3 regions of the Kitasatospora sp. NPDC057223 genome follow, and region 3 is predicted to be linked to each of the others. Evidence: riboswitches for the same ligand, from Rfam matches in the RefSeq annotation. Region 3 holds a riboswitch; each other region holds the start of a gene.

What was found. Region 3 has a riboswitch for thiamine pyrophosphate ahead of ACFUK0_RS05140 (purine-cytosine permease family protein). Riboswitches for the same ligand answer to the same signal wherever they lie in the genome.
Region 1: it holds a riboswitch for thiamine pyrophosphate, as region 3 does, so the genes downstream of both, thiO (glycine oxidase ThiO) here and ACFUK0_RS05140 (purine-cytosine permease family protein) in region 3, are expected to answer to the same signal.
Region 2: it holds a riboswitch for thiamine pyrophosphate, as region 3 does, so the genes downstream of both, thiC (phosphomethylpyrimidine synthase ThiC) here and ACFUK0_RS05140 (purine-cytosine permease family protein) in region 3, are expected to answer to the same signal.

What each region holds. Positions count from the first base shown of each region.
Region 1 covers NZ_JBHUWW010000030.1:26,351-32,817, forward strand. The annotation lists gene ACFUK0_RS14030 (thiazole synthase) at 1-702, opposite strand, end outside; gene thiS (sulfur carrier protein ThiS) at 762-971, opposite strand; gene thiO (glycine oxidase ThiO) at 968-2,140, opposite strand; TPP riboswitch at 2,129-2,241, opposite strand; gene ACFUK0_RS14045 (NAD(P)/FAD-dependent oxidoreductase) at 2,321-3,517, shown strand; gene ACFUK0_RS14050 (Rv2175c family DNA-binding protein) at 3,603-3,968, shown strand; gene thiE (thiamine phosphate synthase) at 3,968-4,618, shown strand; gene ACFUK0_RS14060 (polyprenyl synthetase family protein) at 4,670-5,776, opposite strand; gene metF (methylenetetrahydrofolate reductase [NAD(P)H]) at 5,930-6,467, shown strand, end outside.
Region 2 covers NZ_JBHUWW010000081.1:27,237-33,703, reverse strand. The annotation lists gene ACFUK0_RS25570 (CGNR zinc finger domain-containing protein) at 1-591, shown strand, start outside; gene ACFUK0_RS25565 (PadR family transcriptional regulator) at 727-1,080, shown strand; gene ACFUK0_RS25560 (HAAS signaling domain-containing protein) at 1,077-1,538, shown strand; gene thiC (phosphomethylpyrimidine synthase ThiC) at 1,612-3,450, opposite strand; TPP riboswitch at 3,446-3,575, opposite strand; gene ACFUK0_RS25550 (hypothetical protein) at 3,727-3,927, shown strand; gene ACFUK0_RS25545 (flotillin family protein) at 4,074-5,561, shown strand; gene ACFUK0_RS25540 (3-oxoacyl-ACP synthase III family protein) at 5,685-6,467, shown strand, end outside.
Region 3 covers NZ_JBHUWW010000007.1:112,919-119,385, reverse strand. The annotation lists gene ACFUK0_RS05165 (peptidoglycan-binding protein) at 1-9, opposite strand, end outside; gene ACFUK0_RS05160 (HAD family hydrolase) at 237-884, shown strand; gene ACFUK0_RS05155 (prohibitin family protein) at 1,030-1,914, shown strand; tRNA gene ACFUK0_RS05150 (tRNA-Ser) at 2,041-2,128, opposite strand; gene ACFUK0_RS05145 (S1C family serine protease) at 2,217-3,908, opposite strand; TPP riboswitch at 4,138-4,287, shown strand; gene ACFUK0_RS05140 (purine-cytosine permease family protein) at 4,370-5,719, shown strand; gene ACFUK0_RS05135 (glycerophosphodiester phosphodiesterase family protein) at 5,840-6,467, shown strand, end outside.

The sequences.
Region 1 (6,467 bases), on a different contig from region 3:
GGCCATCGCGGAGGAGGCCTCGGCGTGGAAGCGGCGCGGGATCCGGCCGGCCCGGTACGCGAGCCGGCCGGCCTCGACGGCGTGCCGCATGGCCTGCGCCATCAGCACCGGCTCCTGGGCGCGGGTGACGGCCGAGGCGAGCATGACGGCCGCGCACCCCAGCTCCATCGCCAGCGCCACGTCGGAGGCGGTGCCCGCGCCGGCGTCCAGGATCACCGGCACCTTGGCGCTCTCCACGATCAGCTGGAAGTTGTGCGGGTTGCGGATGCCGAGGCCCGAGCCGATCGGCGAGCCGAGCGGCATGATCGCCGCGCAGCCGACGTCCTCCAGCTTGCGGGCCAGCACCGGGTCGTCGTTGGTGTACGGGAGCACCGTGAAGCCGTCGTCGACCAGTGTCTCGGCGGCGTCCAGCAGCTCGATCGGGTCGGGCAGCAGGGTCCGCTCGTCCGCGATGACCTCCAGCTTCACCCAGTCGGTGCCGAGCGCCTCGCGGGCCAGGCGGGCCGTCAGCACGGCCTCGCCGGCCGTGAAGCAGCCCGCCGTGTTCGGCAGCACCCGGATGCCGCTCCGCTTCAGCACGTCCAGGACCGAGCCCTGGGTGGCGGTGTCGACCCGGCGCATCGCGACCGTGGTCAGTTCGGTGCCGGAGACCCGCAGCGCCTGCTCCAGGATCTCCAGGCTCGGCGCCCCGCCGGTGCCCATGATCAGGCGGGAGGCGAAGGCGGTGCCCGCGATCGTCAGAGTGTCGTCGGCCACCGCGCTCAGCCTCCCTGGACGGCGGTGAGGATCTCGACCCGGTCGCCCGTCGCGAGGAGCGTCCGGGGCCAGGCGCCGCGCGGCACCACGGCCTCGTTGACGGCGGCGGCGACGCCGGAGGGCGCGCCGCTCACGGTGGCGACCACCTCGGCGAGGGTGCTGGTGGCGGGGACCTGCCGGTCCTCGCCGTTGACGGACAGGGAGATGACGCTCATGCGAGGGCCTTTGCGGAGAAGCGGGAGAAACGGGTGGGGGAGAACGGGGCCGCGAGCGCGGGGGTGACCCCGGTGGCCAGCTCCTGCGCGGCCAGGTCCGCGGTCACCGGCGTCAGCAGGACGCCGTTGCGGTAGTGGCCGGTGGCCGCGTACAGGCCGGGCAGGCTGGTCCAGCCGATCAGCGGCGCGTTGTCCGGCGAGCCGGGGCGCAGACCGGCGGAGGTCTCCACCAGCGGCAGCTCGGTGATGCCGGGGACGAGGTCGTGGGCGTCGCGCAGCAGCTCGTACACCCCGCCGGCGGTGACGGTGGTGTCGTACCCCTGCTCCTCGCTGGTCGCGCCGATCACCAGCTCGCCGTCCTCGCGCGGCACCAGGTACAGGTGCTGTCCGCGCACCACGGCACGCACGTTGCGGGACAGGAACGGGCGGTACGGCGCGGGCACGCGCAGCCGCAGGATCTGCCCCTTGACCGGGCGGATCGCGGGCAGCACGCCCTCCGGCAGGCCCGGCAGCAGGTGGCTGCGCGGCCCCGCCGCCAGCACCACGGTGTCGCCGGCCAGGGTCGTCCCGTCGTCCAGCCGGACACCGGTCACCCGGTCGGCGCCGGCCCCGGTCAGCAGCTCGGCGGCCCCTGCCCGCAGCAGCGTCACCCCGGCCCGGCCGCAGGCCTCGACCAGCGCGGCCGCCAGCCGCCGGCCGTCCACCTGGTGGTCGTCCGTCACGTGCAGCCCGCCGCGCACGCCGGGTGCCAGCATCGGTTCGAGCCGGCGGCACTCGCGGCCGGTCAGCCAGTGCGAGGCCAGCCCGAGGCGCTGGTGGAAGGCGTGCAGCTCGCGCAGCTCCTCGCGGTCGTCGGAGTCCAGCGCGACGGCGAGGGTGCCGCAGGCGCGGTAGCCGGTCGACAACCCGGAGGCCTCCTCCAGCTCGGCCGCGAACTGCGCGTACCGGGCGTTGGACGCCAGGCCCAGCTCCAGCAGGGCCTCCTCGCCGTACTGCAGCTCGGTGACCGGGGCCAGCATCCCCGCCGCGACCTGCGCCGCGCCGCCGCCCGGCGCCGGATCGACCACCGTGACGCCGAGGCCGCGCTGCGCCGAGCGCCAGGCGACCGCCAGGCCGATGATGCCGCCGCCGACGACCAGCAGGTCGGGACGGGTTCGTGCCGAAGTCATTGCTCTCCCTTCGCCGGTATGACCCGGATCAGGTTCGGACGGTCGCAGGCCGTGTCAGCCCGCCTCTCAGCCCGGTCCGCCGGGCTCCCGTGATGAAGGTGCACCCCACCTTAACGCCGGGTGTCAGCGCTGCCGAAGGCGCGTACGAAGGGTGGCCGGCCCGGCCGATAGGCTGGCGCCGTGGGAGAGCAGCGGAGCACGGACCAGGTGGTCGTTGTCGGGGCGGGGCTGGCGGGTGCCCAGTGCGTGGGCGCGCTGCGCAGAGGGGGCCTGCAGGGGCCGATCACGCTGCTGGGCGACGAACCGCACGCACCCTACGACCGCCCGCCGCTCTCCAAGGACGTCCTGCTCGGCAAGGCCGACTCCACCACCCTGGACGTCGACTACCGCCGGCTCGGCGTCGAACTGCTCACCGGCCGCCGCGCCACCGGCCTGGAGCCCGGCGTCCTGCACACCGACGCCGGCCCGCTGCCGTACGGGAGCCTGGTGATCGCCACCGGCGCCGCCCCCACCGCCCTGCCCGGAGCGGACGGCGCGCACCTGCTGCGCACCCTCGACGACGCGCTCGCGCTGCGCGCCCGGCTGCGGCCCGGCAGCCGGATCGTGCTGGTCGGGGCCGGCTGGATCGGCGCCGAGACGGCCACCGCCGCCCGGGAGCTGGGCTGCGAGGTCACCGTGGTCGAGGCAGGGCCGGCTCCGCTGCCCGGCGCGCTGCCCCGGGCAGTCGGCGGGGCGATGACCGCCTGGTACGAGGAGGCCGGCGTCGTGCTGCACTGCGGTGCCCGGGTGGCGGCGGTCGGCCCCGGCGAGGTGCTGCTCGGCGACGGCACCCGGCTGGCCGCCGACGAGGTGGTCGTCGGCATCGGCGCCCGGCCCGCCACCGGCTGGCTGGCCGGCTCGGCGGTGGCCCTGGACGCGGGCGGCGCGATCCTCGTCGACGAGCGGCTGCGGACTTCGCTGCCGGGCGTCTGGGCGGCCGGCGACTGCGTCTCCTACCCCTCGGCCCGCGCGGGCACCCGGCTGGCCGTCCAGCACTGGGACCACGCGCTGCAGTCCGGCGACGCGGTGGCCGCCGCACTGCTCGGGGCGGACACCCCGTACGACCCGGTGCCGTACTTCTGGTCGGAGCAGTTCGGGCGGATGGTGCAGTACGCCGGGCGGCACACCGAGGGCGACGAGCTGCTCTGGCGCGGGGCGCCCGGCGACCCGGCCTGGTCGGTGCTCTGGCTGCGCGGCGGCGAACTGCGCGCCCTGCTGACCGTCGACCGCCCGCGCGACCTCGTCCAGGGCCGCAAGCTGCTGGAGCGCTCCGCCGTGCTCGACCCGGCCCGCGCGGCCGACCCGGCCGTGCCGCTGAAGTCCGCCCTCGCGGGGTAGCACCGGGCGGTCACACCGGGTCACCGGGGGCCTCGCGGGAGTGGGTTTGGTGCGCGGCGGCCCGGCGAGGTGGCAGTCTGGTGACGTGAGCGAGATCGAAGCGAAGATTCAAGACCTTGTCCCCGGGTGGATGTACCTGCCCGACATCTCGGAGCAGTGGGGTGTCCGGGTCACCGAAGTACGGGACCTCGTCAAGAGCGGCGGCCTGATCGCCGTCCGGCGTGGCCCCAACAAGTCCCTCCAGGTGCCGGCCGCCTTCATCGACGGCCCCGGGCTGGTCAAGCACCTGTCCGGCACGCTGACGGTGCTCCGCGACTGCGGGTACAACGACGCGGAGATCCTGGAGTGGCTGTTCACCGAGGACCCGTCGCTGCCCGGCAGCCCGATCCAGGCCCTGCAGGAGAACCGCGGCACCGAGGTGAAGCGCCGGGCCCAGGCGATGCTGATCTGATGGCGGCGGACACCCCCCGGGAGCAGCTGGCCGACGCCCGGCTCTACCTGTGCACCGACGCCCGCCGCGAGCAGGGCGACCTGGCGCAGTTCCTGGACGCCGCACTGGCCGGCGGCGTCGACATCGTCCAGCTCCGCGACAAGGGCCTGGAGGCCAGGCAGGAGCTGGAGTACCTGGAGGTCTTCGCCGACGCCTGCCGCCGCCACGGCCGGCTGCTCTCGGTGAACGACCGCGCCGACGTCGCCCACGCGGCCCGCCCGCAGGTGCTGCACCTCGGGCAGGACGACCTGCCGGTGCCGGCCGCCCGCGCGATCCTCGGCGACGACGTGATCATCGGCCGGTCCTGCCACGCCGAGTCCGAGGTGGACGCGGCCGTCGCCGAACCGGGTGTCGACTACTTCTGCACCGGGCCCGTCTGGCCGACCCCGACCAAGCCGGGCCGCCACGCCCCGGGCCTCGGCCTGGTCTCCTACGCCGCGAAGCAGCCGACGGACCGCCCGTGGTTCGCCATCGGCGGCATCGACCTGGGCAACCTCGACGAGGTGCTGGCCGCCGGCGCCCGCCGGGTGGTCGTGGTCCGGGCCATCACGGCCGCCGACGACCCCGGGGCCGCGGCCGCCGAACTGGCCCGGCGCGTCCGGGCCGTCTGACCTCTGGCCTCGGCCTCCGATCTCTGACCGCGGGCCGTCCGGCGCTACTGCTCAGTACCGCCGGACGGTCGCCGCCTCGGCCAGCGCCAGCAGTACCGCCCGGGCCTCGCCGTCCGCCAGCGGCGCGGCCTCCAGCGCCGCCAGCGACTCCCGCATCAGCTCCTCGATCCGCCGCTCGACCAGCTCCGGCGCACCGGAGCGCTCGACCAGCGTGCGCAGCACGGCGACCTCCTCGGGCGCCAGGCCGGGGGCGCCGAGGCGCTCGTCCAGGTGGCGGGCGTCGGCGGCGGACAGCCCCCGCATCGCGTGGGCGACCAGCAGCGTCCGCTTTCCCTCCCGCAGGTCGTCCCCGGCGGGCTTGCCGGTGACGGCCGGGTCGCCGAAGACGCCCAGCAGGTCGTCCCGCAGCTGGAAGGCCTCGCCGAGCGGCAGGCCGAACGCCGAGTACGCCGCGACCAGCTCGGGCGACGCCCCGGCCAGCAGCGCCCCGACCTGGAGCGGCCGCTCGATGGTGTACTTCGCCGACTTGTAGTGCAGGACGGTCTGCGCCCGCTCCAGCGCGCCCTCGTCGGTGGAGTCGCCCGCGACCGGCTCCAGCACGTCGAGGTACTGGCCGACCATCACCTCGGTGCGCATCAGGTCGAACGCCGGCTTGGCCCGCAGCACGGCCTCGGCCGGCAGGCCCGAGCGCAGGAACAGCTCGTCGCACCAGATCAGCAGCAGGTCGCCGAGCAGCACGGCGGCCGAGGCCCCGTACTGCTCGCGGTCCCCGCGCCAGCCGCTGTCGCGGTGCAGCGCCTCGAACCGGCGGTGGACGGACGGCACGCCCCGGCGGGTGTCGCTGCGGTCCATCAGGTCGTCGTGCACCAGGGCGCTCGCCTGGAGCAGCTCCAGGGCCGCCGCCGCGTGCGTGATGCCCGCACTGCCGGCCGGGCCGCCGGCGCCGCGCCAGCCCCAGTAGCAGAACGCCGGGCGCAGCCGCTTGCCGCCGTCGAGCAGGAAGTCCCGCAGGGCGTCCGCGGCGGGCACCAGTTGCGGCGATATCTTGCCGAGCAGGACGGCCTGCCCCTCCATGAACTCCGCGAGCGCGTCGTTCACGCGCTCGCGCACGGCCTCCACATCGATCGGGTTGGCCGGCCGGGTGCTGGACGAGGTCACGATGAGGCTCCGGAAGAGTCGCGGTGGATACCGGCCAGCCTAGCCGGGCCGCCGCGGACACACCTACGGGCGCCTCGCCCCGGCGTCCACCCGTCGTCTCAGTCGGTGGACGCCGATTGTCGGGGGTCCGAGAACGGCGGATAACCTGCCAGCATGGCACTCGGCATCGCTTCCACCAGAACCGACCGCGCACTGACCGTTCGCGAACTGATGGCGGCGGGCAAGCGGTCGTTCTCCTTCGAGTTCATGCCCCCCCGCACCGAGGCCGCCGAGAAGCGGCTCTGGGACGCGATCCGCCGGGTCGAGTCGCTGGACCCCAACTTCGTCTGCATGACGTACGGCGCCGGCGGCTCCTCGCGCGGGCGCACCGTGGACCTGGTCGGCCGGATCGCCACCGAGACCACGCTCACCCCGGTCGCCCACCTGACCGCCGTCGACCACTCGATCGCCGAGCTGCGCAACATCATCGGCCAGTACGCCGACCAGGGCGTGCGCAACGTCCTCGCGGTGCGCGGCGACCCGCCCGGCGACCCGCTGGGCGAGTGGGTCCGCCACCCGGACGGCGTCAGCTACGCGGCCGAGCTGGTCGAGCTGATCAAGGGCATCGGGGACTTCTGCGTCGGCGTCGCCGCCTTCCCGCAGATGCACCCGCGCTCGGACAACTGGGACGACGACATCCGCCACTTCGTCG
Region 2 (6,467 bases), on a different contig from region 3:
GGCCCGCGGCCCCCCGAGGGCGCCGGCCACGCCTTCGACCCCGGGGCCCTGTGCCTCGAACTCCTCACCACCGGCGGGCCGGAGGCACTCGCCCGGCACGAACTGCTCCACGAGCCCGACGACCTGGCGTACTGGCTCGCCCTGTCCCGCCTGCACCTCCCCCCGACCCGGGTCGACGTCACCGACGGGGACCTCCTGGACGCCCGGCAGTTGCGCGACACGCTGTGGCAGCTCGCCCGGGCCCGCGCCCACGGCCGGCCCGGCAGCACGGACGACCTGGCCCTGCTCAACCACGCCGCGGCCCGGACCTCGCTGGCCCCGCAGATCGGCCCGTCCGGCGCGCACAGCTGGGCCCTCCCGGCCATCGGCGCACAGGCCGTCGCCACCATCGCCCGCGACGCGGTCGACCTGTTCACCGGCCCGTTCGCCGGCCGGATCCGCGAATGCAGCGCCCACGACTGCCACCTGATCTTCGTCGACACCTCCCGCCCCGGGCGCCGCCGCTGGTGCACGATGGAAACCTGCGGCAACCGCCACCGCACGCGTCCGACGCGTTCCCACCGCGACGGCGAGGAGCAGGCGGACGCCTGACGCGACCGGCGGACGATCCGTCAGGCCGCGCGCGACCGCGGCCCTCGTACATCCCGTGCAGCCCGTGCAAGGCGGCGCTCCCGCCTCCCGTCCGGCCCTCGCCAGTACCGTGCGCCGCATGGTACCTTGCGGCGCATGACATCTGAGAAGGCGCGATCGGGGGTCAGTCAGCTACGGCGGGGCGTGCTGGAGTTCTGCGTCCTGGCCCTGCTGCGCGACGGCGAGAAGTACGGCTTCGAACTCGTCCGCGACCTGGGCACCGCCCAGGCGATGGTGACCAGCGAGGGCACGATCTACCCGCTGCTCTCGCGCCTACGGCGCGACGAACTGGTGAGCTCCTCGTGGCGCGACTCCACCGCGGGGCCGCCGCGGCGCTACTACACCCTGACCCCGGCCGGCCTCCTGGCGCTGAAGGAGTTCACCGCCGAGTGGACACCGTTCCGGGACGCCGTCGACCGCCTGCTGACCAGCGAGGAGAACACCGCGTGACGACCTCTCGGACCACCCTCGTCGAGGACTACCTGAGCCGCCTCGACTCCGCCGGCGCCATCCTTCCCGCCGACCGCCGCACCGAACTGGTCGAGGAGATCCGCCAGCACATCACGGACGCCCTGGGCGAGGCCGACCCCACCTCCGTCAGCACCGTCCGCAACGTCCTCGACCGGCTCGGACCGCCGGCCGACATCATCGCCGCCGAAGCCCCGCTGCACGACAGCGCGCCGAAGCCCACCGCCCCGGCACCGGTACCGGCCCCGGTGGCCGCGGCCGCAGCCGCACCGGCACCGGCACCCGCCAGGGCCGGCCGGAGGACCGGCTGGGTGCTCGCCGCAGTGGCGGTGCTCATCCTCCTCGTGCTGGCCTTCCTCGGCTTCTTCGCCGCCGGCGAGGGCTCCTCACCCGCCCCGGCCGCACCGGGCATCTCGGAGCCGGTCCCGTCGCCGTCCTGACGCACCTGCCGCCGGGTCGGCCGTTGCCGCCGGGACCGACAGTCCCACCGGGGCAACGGCCGACGCCGCCGGGTCAGTCCGCGAGCGGCAGGTACACCCGGTTGCCCTGGGCGGCGAACTCCTCCGACTTGGCGGCCATTCCGGCCACCGCGTCCGCGTCGAACTCCGTCGGCACGGCGGTGGAGCCGTCACCGTGTTCGGCACGGATCTTCTGGGAGATCTTCATCGAGCAGAACTTCGGCCCGCACATCGAGCAGAAGTGCGCCGTCTTGGCGGGCTCCGCCGGGAGCGTCTCGTCGTGGAAGGCGCGGGCGGTCTCCGGGTCGAGGGCCAGGTTGAACTGGTCCTCCCAGCGGAACTCGAAGCGGGCGTCGGAGAGCGCGTCGTCCCAGGCCTGGGCGCCGGGGTGGCCCTTGGCGAGGTCGGCGGCGTGGGCGGCGATCTTGTAGGTGATCACGCCGGTCTTCACGTCGTCGCGGTTGGGCAGCCCCAGGTGCTCCTTGGGGGTGACGTAACAGAGCATCGCCGTCCCCCACCAGGCGATCATGGCGGCGCCGATGCCCGAGGTGATGTGGTCGTAGCCGGGCGCCACGTCCGTGGTGAGCGGGCCGAGGGTGTAGAACGGCGCCTCGTCGCAGATCTCCCGCTGGAGATCCATGTTCTCCTTGATCTTGTTCATCGGGACGTGCCCGGGGCCCTCGATCATCACCTGGACGTCGCGCTCGCGGGCGATCCGGCCCAGCTCACCGAGGGTCTGGAGTTCGGCGAACTGCGCCTCGTCGTTGGCGTCCGCGATGGAGCCGGGACGCAGGCCGTCGCCGAGCGAGAAGGTGACGTCGTAGGCCGCGAGGATGTCGCAGAGTTCCTCGAAGTTGGTGTAGAGGAAGTTCTCCTGATGGTGCGCCAGGCACCAGGCCGCCATGATCGAGCCGCCGCGCGAGACGATCCCGGTCTTCCGGCGGGCGGTCATCGGCACGTACCGCAGCAGCACTCCGGCGTGCACGGTCATGTAGTCGACGCCCTGCTCGCACTGCTCGACGACGGTGTCGCGGTAGACCTCCCAGCTCAGCTCCTCCGCCCTGCCGTCGACCTTCTCCAGCGCCTGGTACAGCGGCACGGTGCCGATCGGGACGGGGGAGTTGCGCAGGATCCACTCGCGGGTGGTGTGGATGTTGCGGCCGGTGGAGAGGTCCATGACGGTGTCGGCGCCCCAGCGGGTGGCCCAGGTCATCTTCTCGACCTCCTCCTCGATCGAGGAGGTGACCGCCGAGTTGCCGATGTTGGCGTTGATCTTCACCAGGAAGTTGGTGCCGATGATGGCCGGTTCGACCTCGGGGTGGTTCACGTTGAGCGGGATGACGGCCCGGCCGCGGGCGACCTCGGCGCGGACGTACTCGGGCGCGAGCCCCTCCCGCAGTGCGATGAACTCCATCTCCGGTGTGACGATCCCCCGCTTCGCGTAGGCGAGTTGGGTGACCGCCACGCCGTCGCGGCCGCGCAGCGGGCGGCGCGGGCGGCCGGGGAAGACGGCGTCCAGGTTGCGCAGGCCGCCGCCGCGCGGCGAGGTGTGCTTGATCCCGTCGTCCTCGGGGCGGGCCGCACGGCCGTCGTACTCCTCGACGTCGCCGCGCAGGCGGATCCACGGGTCGCGCAGCGCGGGCAGCCCGCGCCGCACGTCGGGCTCGTAGGCGGGGTCGGTGTACGGGCCGGAGGTGTCGTACAGCGGTACGGTCCGGCCGTTGGTGAGAACCACCTCACGGTACGGAACGCGCAGGTCGGGGCGGGATCCCTCGTGGTGGGCCTTGCGCCAGGCGGGGGTGGGGTACCCCGTGCCCGCACTGTTGGCCGGGCCGCTCGCCGGGCTGTTCGCCGGGCTCTGGGCAGACTTCTCCGGTGCTTCAAATGTGGTCATCAGACCCTCTACTCCCTACGCCGGCATTACCCGGTCCAGGTTCCTGCGGTCGGCGCAGCGGCCGGTACGCGTGTACCGTTCAGCGCCCTCTCAGCCCGGTGCTCCGAGCTCCCGTGTCTGCGGACGGTGTTGTCCGCAACAAGACGTCAACACCGTAGCCGCAGGATCCGTCCTGGTCCAGACGCCCTCCGGCCGTCGGACGCCCGCCGGCCTCCGGACGGCGCCGGGCGCGACCGGCGGGTTCCGCCACCGGGCCTGCTCCGGCACACTGGCCGGATGGTGGGGCTCATCGGGAGGGTCAGCGGCCGGATCGGGGCCGGGCTGGTCGGCGAGGTGATGGTGCACGTGCCGCAGCGGCAGGGCACCGAGGCCTTCCTCGCGTACCCGGCGGTGCCGGGCGACCCGATGCCGGTCGGCACGCAGGTGGTCGTGGTCGAGTACCAGCCGCCCCGGACGGTGTACGTAGCACCGGCCTGATCCACTGATGCGGAATCAGGACACAATCCACTTCCCAAGCGACCCCGGGAAGCGCAGAATCTCCTGCTGCCACCGTGTTCCGCGCCATCCTGCACAACAGAGCGCAGCCACGGAACACCGGTGTGCCCTGAAGGGGGAATCAGCCGATGCTCATCGGCATCGCAGGGGCGTCCGTCGCCTCCGTCATCATCCTGGTCGTGCTCTTCAAGCTCATGTGGCGGGTCGCCGAGCCCAATGAGGCACTGATCATCTCCGGGTCCAAGCACCGCGCCGAGGGAGTCGGCGAGGGGCTGGGGTTCCGGATCGTCACCGGCCGCGGCACGCTCGTCACCCCGGGCGTGCAGGTCGTGCGCAGGCTGTCGCTGGACCTGAACGAGGCCGACCTCGACGTCGAGTGCGTGACGTCGCAGGGGATCCCGGTGCACGTCAAGGGCGTTGTGATCTTCAAGGTCGGCGACGACACGGTGTCGATCGCCAACGCCGCCCGCCGCTTCCTGGACCAGCAGGCGATGATGGGCCACCGCGTCCACAACGTCTTCGCCGGCCACCTGCGCTCCATCGTCGGCGGCCTCACCGTCGAGGACATGATCCGCGACCGCGAGCGGCTCACCGGGGAGACCCGGGCCGCGTCCGGCACCGAGATGGAGAAGCTGGGTCTGATCATCGACTCGCTCCAGATCCAGGAGATCCTCGACCCGACCGGCTACATCCAGAACCTCGCCGCACCGCACGCGGCCCGCGTGATGCGCGACGCCCGCATCGCCCAGGCCGAGGCCGACCGGCAGGCCACCGAGGCCGAGCAGGAGGCCTTCGCCCGCAAGGCCGAGGCGACCCGCAACAGCGGTATCCAGCAGGCCGGCTACCAGGCCGAGATGGAGACGGCGACGGCCCGCGCGATGCAGGCGGGGCCGCTGGCGCTGGCCGCCTCCCGCCAGGAGGTCGTGGTCCAGGAGACCAAGGTCGCCGAGCTGGAGGCGCACCGCAAGGAGCAGCAGCTCCAGGCGGACGTCCGCAAGCCGGCCGACGCCCGCGCCTACGAGACCCGCACCAAGGCCGACGCCGACCGCGACGCCCGGATCTCGGCCGCCCAGGCCCAGGCCAAGGAGACCGAGTTGAAGGCGGGCGCCGAGGCGAACCGGGTGAAGCTCGCGGCACTCGCCGAGGCCGAGGCCACCAAGGCGCGCGGCCTGGCCGCCGCCGAGGCGACCCGGGCCACCGGGCAGGCCGAGGCCGCGTCGGCCGAGGCGAAGGGCCTCGCGGCGGCGGAGGCGGCCCGGGCATTGGGCCTCGCCGAGGCCGAGTCGATCAAGGCCCGGGCGGCCGCCCTGGCGGAGAACCAGGAGGCCGTGGTCGCCCAGCAACTCGCCGAGAACTGGCCGGAGATCGTCCGGGCCGGCGCGGAGGCGTTCGGCAACGTCGAGCACATGGTGCTGCTGAACGGCGCCGAGGGCATGGGCGAGATGTTCGCCAAGGCCCTGACCATGGGCGGCACCGGCCTGGGCCTGGCCCGCCAGCTGCTCGGCACCATGAACGGCGCCGTGCAGGCACCCGCTGCCCAGGCACCCGCCGGTGACGGCGGGCGCGAGCGGCCCCGGTCCGTCCCGGTCCAGCCCATCCCGGTCCAGGACTCCTGACCTCCCGCGTTCGCCGCGTGCCCGCCCACCGAGCCAGGTGGGCGGGCACGTTGGGTATCCGGCGGCGCCGATCTGAGTACCCGTACTCAGGCCCCTCCCGGCCCGCCCCGGGAGCATGGGGGCATGGACCTCCCGATAGCGCGGATCGGCATCACGGCCGTCGGCTCTTGCCTGCCCTCCCGCCGGATCACCTCGCAGCAGCTCCAGGACGAGGTGACCGCCGGACTCCGCCTCCCCGAGCGGATGTTCGAGAAGGCGATCGGCATCGCCACCCGGCACTTCGCCGCCGACGACGAGTACGCCTCCACCCTCGCGCTGGGCGCCGCCCGCCGCGCCCTGGACGCTCGTGGAATCGACCCCCTCGACATCGACCTGCTGCTGTACGCCTCCGCCACCCGCGATGTCTGCGAACCCGCCACCGCGCACCTCGTACAGGCCGAACTCGGCTCCCGGGCCCACGCGCTGGACGTCAGCAACGCCTGCAACAGCTTCCTCAACGGGATCGACCTGGCCCGCGCGATGATCCTGGCCGGCCGGGCCCGCCGCGCCCTGGTGGTGACCGGCGAGACCCCCAGCCGGGCGATGCGGCGCGACCCGGGCGGCCTCGCCGACTTCCGGGAGGGCTTCGCCGGCTACACCTTCGGGGACGCGGGCGCCGCCGTCGTGGTGGAGGCCGTGGAACGCGGCGGCATCCTGGACATCGAGACCGAGACGGCGTCCGAGCACTGGGCGGCCGGCGGCATCCCGGGCGGCGGATCGCGCCACCCGCGCGGCGACGAGTACAGCTACTTCCGGGGCGGCGGAAAGGAGTTGCGCGGGATCTTCGAGAAGATCGGCGGCGACATCCTGACCAGGGTCGCGGCCCGCACCGGCCTCGGCTGGGACGACTACGCCCGAGTCCTGGTC
Region 3 (6,467 bases):
CCAGGCCATGAGGTGCCTCCTGGACATGCCGAAGATCCCCGGGCGGTCGACGCCCGGGAGGATCGCGGGACAGTTCGCCCGCGATCAACCAGCTAACGGCAGAAGCGGAATGACGCCGACCGGAAAGCCGCCAAACCGCTCGATCGTGTGATCCGCGATGCAGGATGTTGACCAACCGTCCTGGTCACACCGTGTCGGCGGCCGCCGCGCGGCGCCGCGGCCGTAGGGTCGGCCGCATGCCCAAGCTCGTCCTCATCGACCTCGACCACACCCTGATCGAGCGCCGGATCCCCGTCGCGGCGTCGACCGCCGAGTTCTGCGCCGCCCGAGGCCTCGGCGAGGACGCCGCCCGCCGGGTCGCCGACGCCCTGAAGCTGCGCACCTGCCCGCAGACCTTCACCGCCCTGCGCGAGAGCACCGGCCTGCCCGGGAGCACCGACGAACTGTGGGCCGACTACGTCGCCACGCTGGGCGCCGCCGCCGTGCACCGGCCGGAGACGCTCACCGGCCTCGACCGGCTCCGGGCGGCCGGCTGGACGGTCGGGATCCTCAGCAACGGCGTCACCGACGTCCAGCGCGCCAAGATCGACAGGGTCGGCCTCCAGCACCACGTCGACGCCGTCTGCATCTCCGAGGAGGCCGGCGCCCGCAAACCCGACCCCGAGATCTTCCGCATCGCGGCCGCCCGCTGCGGCCTGCCGCTCACCCCCGACACCTGGATGGTCGGCAACAACCCCGCCACCGACATCACCGGCGCCGCCGCAGCCGGCATCCGCTCGCTCTGGATCTCCGCCGGCCGCCCCTGGACGGCCCCGCACCCGGCCCCCGACCACCGCACGGACGACGTCGCCGCCGCCGCCGAACACCTGCTGGCACTGGGCTGAGCAGCGGACTGAGCACCGGACGGGCGCCGCCCCGGACGACCCTGCGGCAACCGTCCCGTGAACATCGGCTGAACCACCCGCCCGGTCACCACCCGGCTTCCTAGGCTGCCGCCGTCCAGCCGACGAAGACCGAGAGACGTGACCGATGATCTACATAGCCGCCCTGCTGCTCGCCCTCGGCATCACCCTGATCGTGCTCAGACGCCGCAACGGCGCCTCCCGCCTCGTCGGAGTCTCCGGCTTCGCGGTCGGCGCCCTCGGGGTCGTCCTCGCCCTCACCACCTTCACGTACGTGGTCGAGCCGTACGAGGTGGGCGTCCCCGCCACCCTCGGCAAGGTGGGCGGCACCTGGCAGCCCGGCCTGCACCTGAAGTCGCCGGTGACCGACGTGACCACCTACTCGACCCGCCCGGCCGACCTCAACCTCACCGGCGACGAGACCGTCGAGGTCCGCTCCTCCGAAGGCGGCGTGCTCTTCGCGGACCTGACCGTGAAGTGGTCGATCGACCCCGAGCACGCCCTCGCGCTCTACAAGCTGGCCGGCAGCGCCGACGCCGTCCAGCAGCGCCTGGTCAACCCCGACAGCCGCGAGATCGTCCGCAACGTCTTCGCCCGCCACACCGGCGTCGAGGGCTACACCTCCCAGCGCGAGGCGATCAGCGCCGAGATCGACAAGCTGATCACCGAACGCCTGGCCCCCCGTGGCATCCGCATCAACGGCGTCAACCTGCGCAACGTCAAGCCGAGCGACAGCCTCCAGAAGGCGATCGACGCCAAGATCGCGCAGGACCAGGCCACCGCCCAGGCCGCCGCAGCCGTCCTCACCGCCAAGGCCGAGGCCGACAAGCGCAAGATCGACTCCGAGAGCACCGCGGCCGCCAACACCGCGATCGCCAACTCCCTCACCGACAAGATCCTGATGAGCCAGTGCATCGACGCCTTCAAGGCCGCCGCCGAGAAGAACCCCGTCTACGCCAGCCCCTGCGGCAGCACCGGCACCCCGGTCATCGTGGACGGCACCAAGCGGTAACCCCCCGTCCGCCGGCACCCCGGCCCCGTGCGGGCGGCCGGGCCCGGCGCCCTGACGCCCCGCCACAACGCCGGGGCACGGCAACGGCCCCTGACCGTTGCTGCTGGTCAGGGGCCGTCTCTCCCGCGGAGAGCGTGGGATTCGAACCCACGGTGAGGGGTCACCTCACGACAGTTTTCAAGACTGTTCCCTTAGGCCGCTCGGGCAGCTCTCCAGGCGGGGGCCAGCCTAACGGGTCCGGCGGGGTTCGGTGCACAGGGTTTCCGGAGCGGGGCGTGCGGGGTGGGGCGTCCGGGGTCAGGTCAGCTGTCGCCCTTGCGCTCGCCGAGGGTGACCTTGGTGGTGGCGGTCTTGCCGTCGCGGGTGTACTCGACGTCGACGGTGTCGCCGGGCTTGTGGGTCCAGATCTTGCTGACCAGGGCCGGGCCGTTCTCGATCGGGCTGCCGCCGAGCTTGGTGATGACGTCGCCGGGCTTCAGGCCGGCCTTGTCGGCGGGGCCGTTCGGGGTGACGGCGGGCTGGCCCTGGACGGCGTTGGACTGGATCTGGGCGCCGTCGCCCTTGTAGTCGTCGTTGCGCAGCACGCCGAGGATGGCGTAGACGGGGGTCTTGGTCTCGATCAGGGTGCTGGCGACCCACTTGGCCTGGTTGATCGGGATGGCGAAGCCGAGGCCGATGCTGCCGGCCCGGCCGGATCCCGAAGTGTTGGACTGGATCGCCGAGTTGATGCCGATGACGGCGCCGGTGGCGTCCAGCAGCGGGCCGCCGGAGTTGCCCGGGTTGATGGAGGCGTCGGTCTGCAGGGCGTTCATGTAGGAGGCCTGCGCGCCGGTCTCGTCGCCGGAGGCCACCGGGCGGTCCTTGGCGCTGACGATGCCGGTGGTGACGGTGGACTCAAGGCCGTACGGGGCGCCGATGGCGATGGTGGCGTCGCCGACGTTGACCTTGTCGGAGTCGCCGAGCGGGAGCGGGTTGAGCTTCTCCGTGGGCGGGTTGTCGAGCTTGACCACGGCGACGTCGTAGCCCTCGGCGCGGCCGAGCACGGAGGCGCTGTAGGCGGAGCCGTCGGCGAACTTGACGGTCAGCTTGCCGCCGTTCGCGGCCGGGGCGACCACGTGGTTGTTGGTGAGGATGTGGCCCTCGGTGTCGAAGACGAAGCCGGTGCCGGTGCCGGACTCGGTGCTGCCCTCCGCCTTGATGGTGACGGTGCTGGGCAGTGCCTTCTGGGCGATCCCGGCGACCGAGCCGGGGGCGGCCTCGGTCTTCTGGGTGTTGCCCGCCTGGACGGTGGTGCTGCGGTTGTCGTTGGCGGAGGCGACCGTGTCGTCGCGGTCGGTGACGGCCGCGCCGACGGCGCCGCCGGCCACACCGGCGACCAGGGCGACCGCGGCGATCAGGGCGATCAGGCCGCCGCGCTTCTTGCGCGGGCCGCCGGGGGCCGCGCCGGGGTAGGCGCCCGGGTAGCCGGGGCCGCCGGGGACACCCGCGCCGCCGAAGGTGCCGCCGGGGCCCTGCTCGTGGGCGCCCCAGCCGCCGAGCGGCTGGCCGGCGCCGAAGGGGTGGTGCGCGTGCTCGGCAGGGACCGGGGCCGGGGCCTGGGCGGCGGCCGGGGCCGGGGCGGCGTACGGGTCGTGGGCGGCGGCGGGCGCCGGCGTCGCGTACGGGTTGGCCGGCGGCGGCGCGTCCAGGTAGGACGGGGCGGCGGGAGCGGCGGGGGCCGGGGCCTGCGGCAGGACGGGCGGCGGCGCGTCCAGGTAGGACGGGGTGGCGGGCGCAGCAGGGGCGACAGGGGCGGCGGGCTCGGGCTCCGGGGCGGTCACCTTGCCGAAGGCCAGTGTCCGCGGCGAATCCTCGGCCGGTGCGCCGGCGCCTGCGGGGGCGGGGAACTCGGGCGGTGCGGCCGGGCCGTCAGGCGCCGGACCCACCGGTCCGTGACCGCCGGGGACCTGCTCCCCCTGCGGCCCGGTGGACCCACTCTCGCGCTCGGTGCTCACTGACGACCTCCATAGCTGACAGGACCAAGAACCATAGTTTTTCCTACTGGGGATTCGATTGCCGTAAGGGGCTCTCTGAAGAACTCATAAGAATCCTTAGGCAGAACGAACAAGCGCGCCCGAACCGTCCCACGCGCTCCCCCGCGCGCTCGCCGCGATCCCGCGATGTGGACGGCCGGCCGCCCCGGCCTTGGCGTTCGCCCCTGCCCCCGCTAGCCTGTCGCTTCGAACTGACACACGCGGGAGCTTGGACCTCTTCCAGGCTGAGAGTGCGCTGGTCGACCGTACGCCACGGTAGTCGTGGTCCCCGGCCGAGGGAGCGCTGACCGCCGGAACCTGTCCGGGTAATGCCGGCGTAGGGAGTATCGGCCATGGCGCCTGCTTCGTCATCCTCTTCTTCGGACGCCTCGGCGTCCACGGAATTCCCCCACCCTTCCGAGGGTCTTCACACGGACGTCGCCGTGCTGGACCGCCCGGCACCCGAGGGGCGCGCCGAGGCCCCGCTCGTGCTCGACACCGAGCCGCCGCGCACGCTGTCCTTCAAGGACCAGTTCGCGCTCTGGCTGAACCTGGGCGTCAGCCTGATCGGTTTCAGCAGCGCGGCGACGGTGCTGGGCGCGCAGGGCGAGGAGCTGTCCTTCACGGCGGCCGTGGTCGCGATCCTCGCGGGCACGGTGATCGGTACGGCGGCGCTCGGCGTGGCCGCGCTGATCGGCGCACGGACGGGGGCGCCCGCGATGGCGAACCTGCGCGGGCTGTTCGGCACGAAGCTGAGCTACGTCCCGACCGTGCTGAACATCGCGCAGTGCGTCGGCTGGGGCGTCTTCGAGCTGATCGTGATCGCGGGCGGCGCCCAGACGGTGGCGGGCACCGACGGGTACCGCTGGCTGTTCGTCGTCCTGGCGGGCGCGCTGACCACCGTGCTGACCATCTGGCCGCTCGGCTCCATCGCCGTGCTGCGCAAGTACGTGGCCGCGGCGGTGGGCGTCGCGATGGTGTACTTCACCGTCCAGCTGGCCCGTCAGGGCTTCCCGGACCCGGGAGCGGGCAACTGGCACGGGTTCCTCGGGGCGACCGACGCGATCATCGCGGTGTCGATCTCGTTCGTGCCGCTGGCCGCGGACTACACCCGGCACTCGCGGACGCCCTCGGCCTCGTTCTGGGGCACCTTCTCGGGCTACACCGTGGCCCAGGTCTGGTGCTACGTGCTGGGTCTGATCGCGCTGCTGCAGTCCGGCGGAGACACCGAGAAGATCTTCTCCTCGTTCACCGGCGTGTGGGCCGGCTGGGCGTTCCTGCTGGTGCTGGTGCTGCGCGAGACCGACCAGTCCTTCGCGAACGTGTACTCGACCGCGATGTCGGTCCAGAACCTGTTCCCGCGGATCGACCGCCGGGTGCTGACCGGCGGGATCGGGGTGCTGATCACCGTCCTGGCGTTGCAGATCAAGGTGTTCACCGACTCGTACTACGCCTTCCTCGGGCTGATCGGCTCGGTCTTCGTGCCGCTGTTCGCGGTGCTCGCCGTCGACTACTTCCTGGGCGCCGGCCGGCGCGGCTGGGACCTCTCCGAGCAGGCGCCGTCGCGCTGGCTGATGCTGCTGCCGTGGGTGCTGGGCTTCGCCACGTACCAGTTCCTCGCGCCGACCGCCGTGGCGGGCTGGTGGACGGACTTCTGGACGAGCGCGCAGGAGGCGCTGCACTTCACGCCGCAGTCCTGGACCTCCGCCTCGCTGTTCGGCTTCCTGGTGCCCGCCCTGATCACCTGGGCCCTCACCCCGCTGACCGGGGCCGGGAGCCGCTCGCAGGCCTGAGCCCGGCCAGCGGCGCTTCCCGGCCGCAGGGCGCCGGGTTTACGGCAGTACGGTGACGGCGGCCCCACAGGTTGGGGCCGCCGTCGCCTCCGTGTCACCTGCGGCGCCTATCGTGGCCCTGTGACCAGCCCCGACCTCTCCCCCGCCGCAGCCGGCACCGCGCACGCCGTCCAGGTGGTCGCCCACCGCGGCTCCTCCGACGCCCTGCCGGAGCACACCCTCGCCGCGTACCGCCGGGCCCTCGCCGAAGGCGCGGACGGCGTCGAGTGCGATGTCCGGCTGACGGCGGACCGGCAGCTGGTCTGCGTGCACGACCGGACGGTCAAGCGGGTCTCGGACGGGCACGGCTCGGTGTCCGCGCTGACGCTGGCGCAGTTGGAGGCGTACGACTTCGGCTCCTGGAAGACCGGCGGCAGCGGCGAGGGCGGCGAGCGGCACGGTGTGCTGCGGCTGGAGAGCCTGCTGGAGCTGGTCGCCGACTGCGGCCGCCGGGTCGACCTGGCGATCGAGACCAAGCACCCCGTCCGCTACCGGGGCCTGGTGGAGGCCGAGCTGCTGGGCACGCTGGCCCGCTTCGGCATCGCCGGGCCGGCCGGGCCCGGCGCCGACCCGTCGGGGAAGCGGCCGCAGGCGCGGATCATGAGCTTCTCCTCGCTGGCGCTGGACCGGGTCCGGCGGGCCGCGCCCGACTACGCGCGGGTCTTCCTCTTCGACCGGATGCTGCCGCTGCGCGTGCGGCCGGGCACCT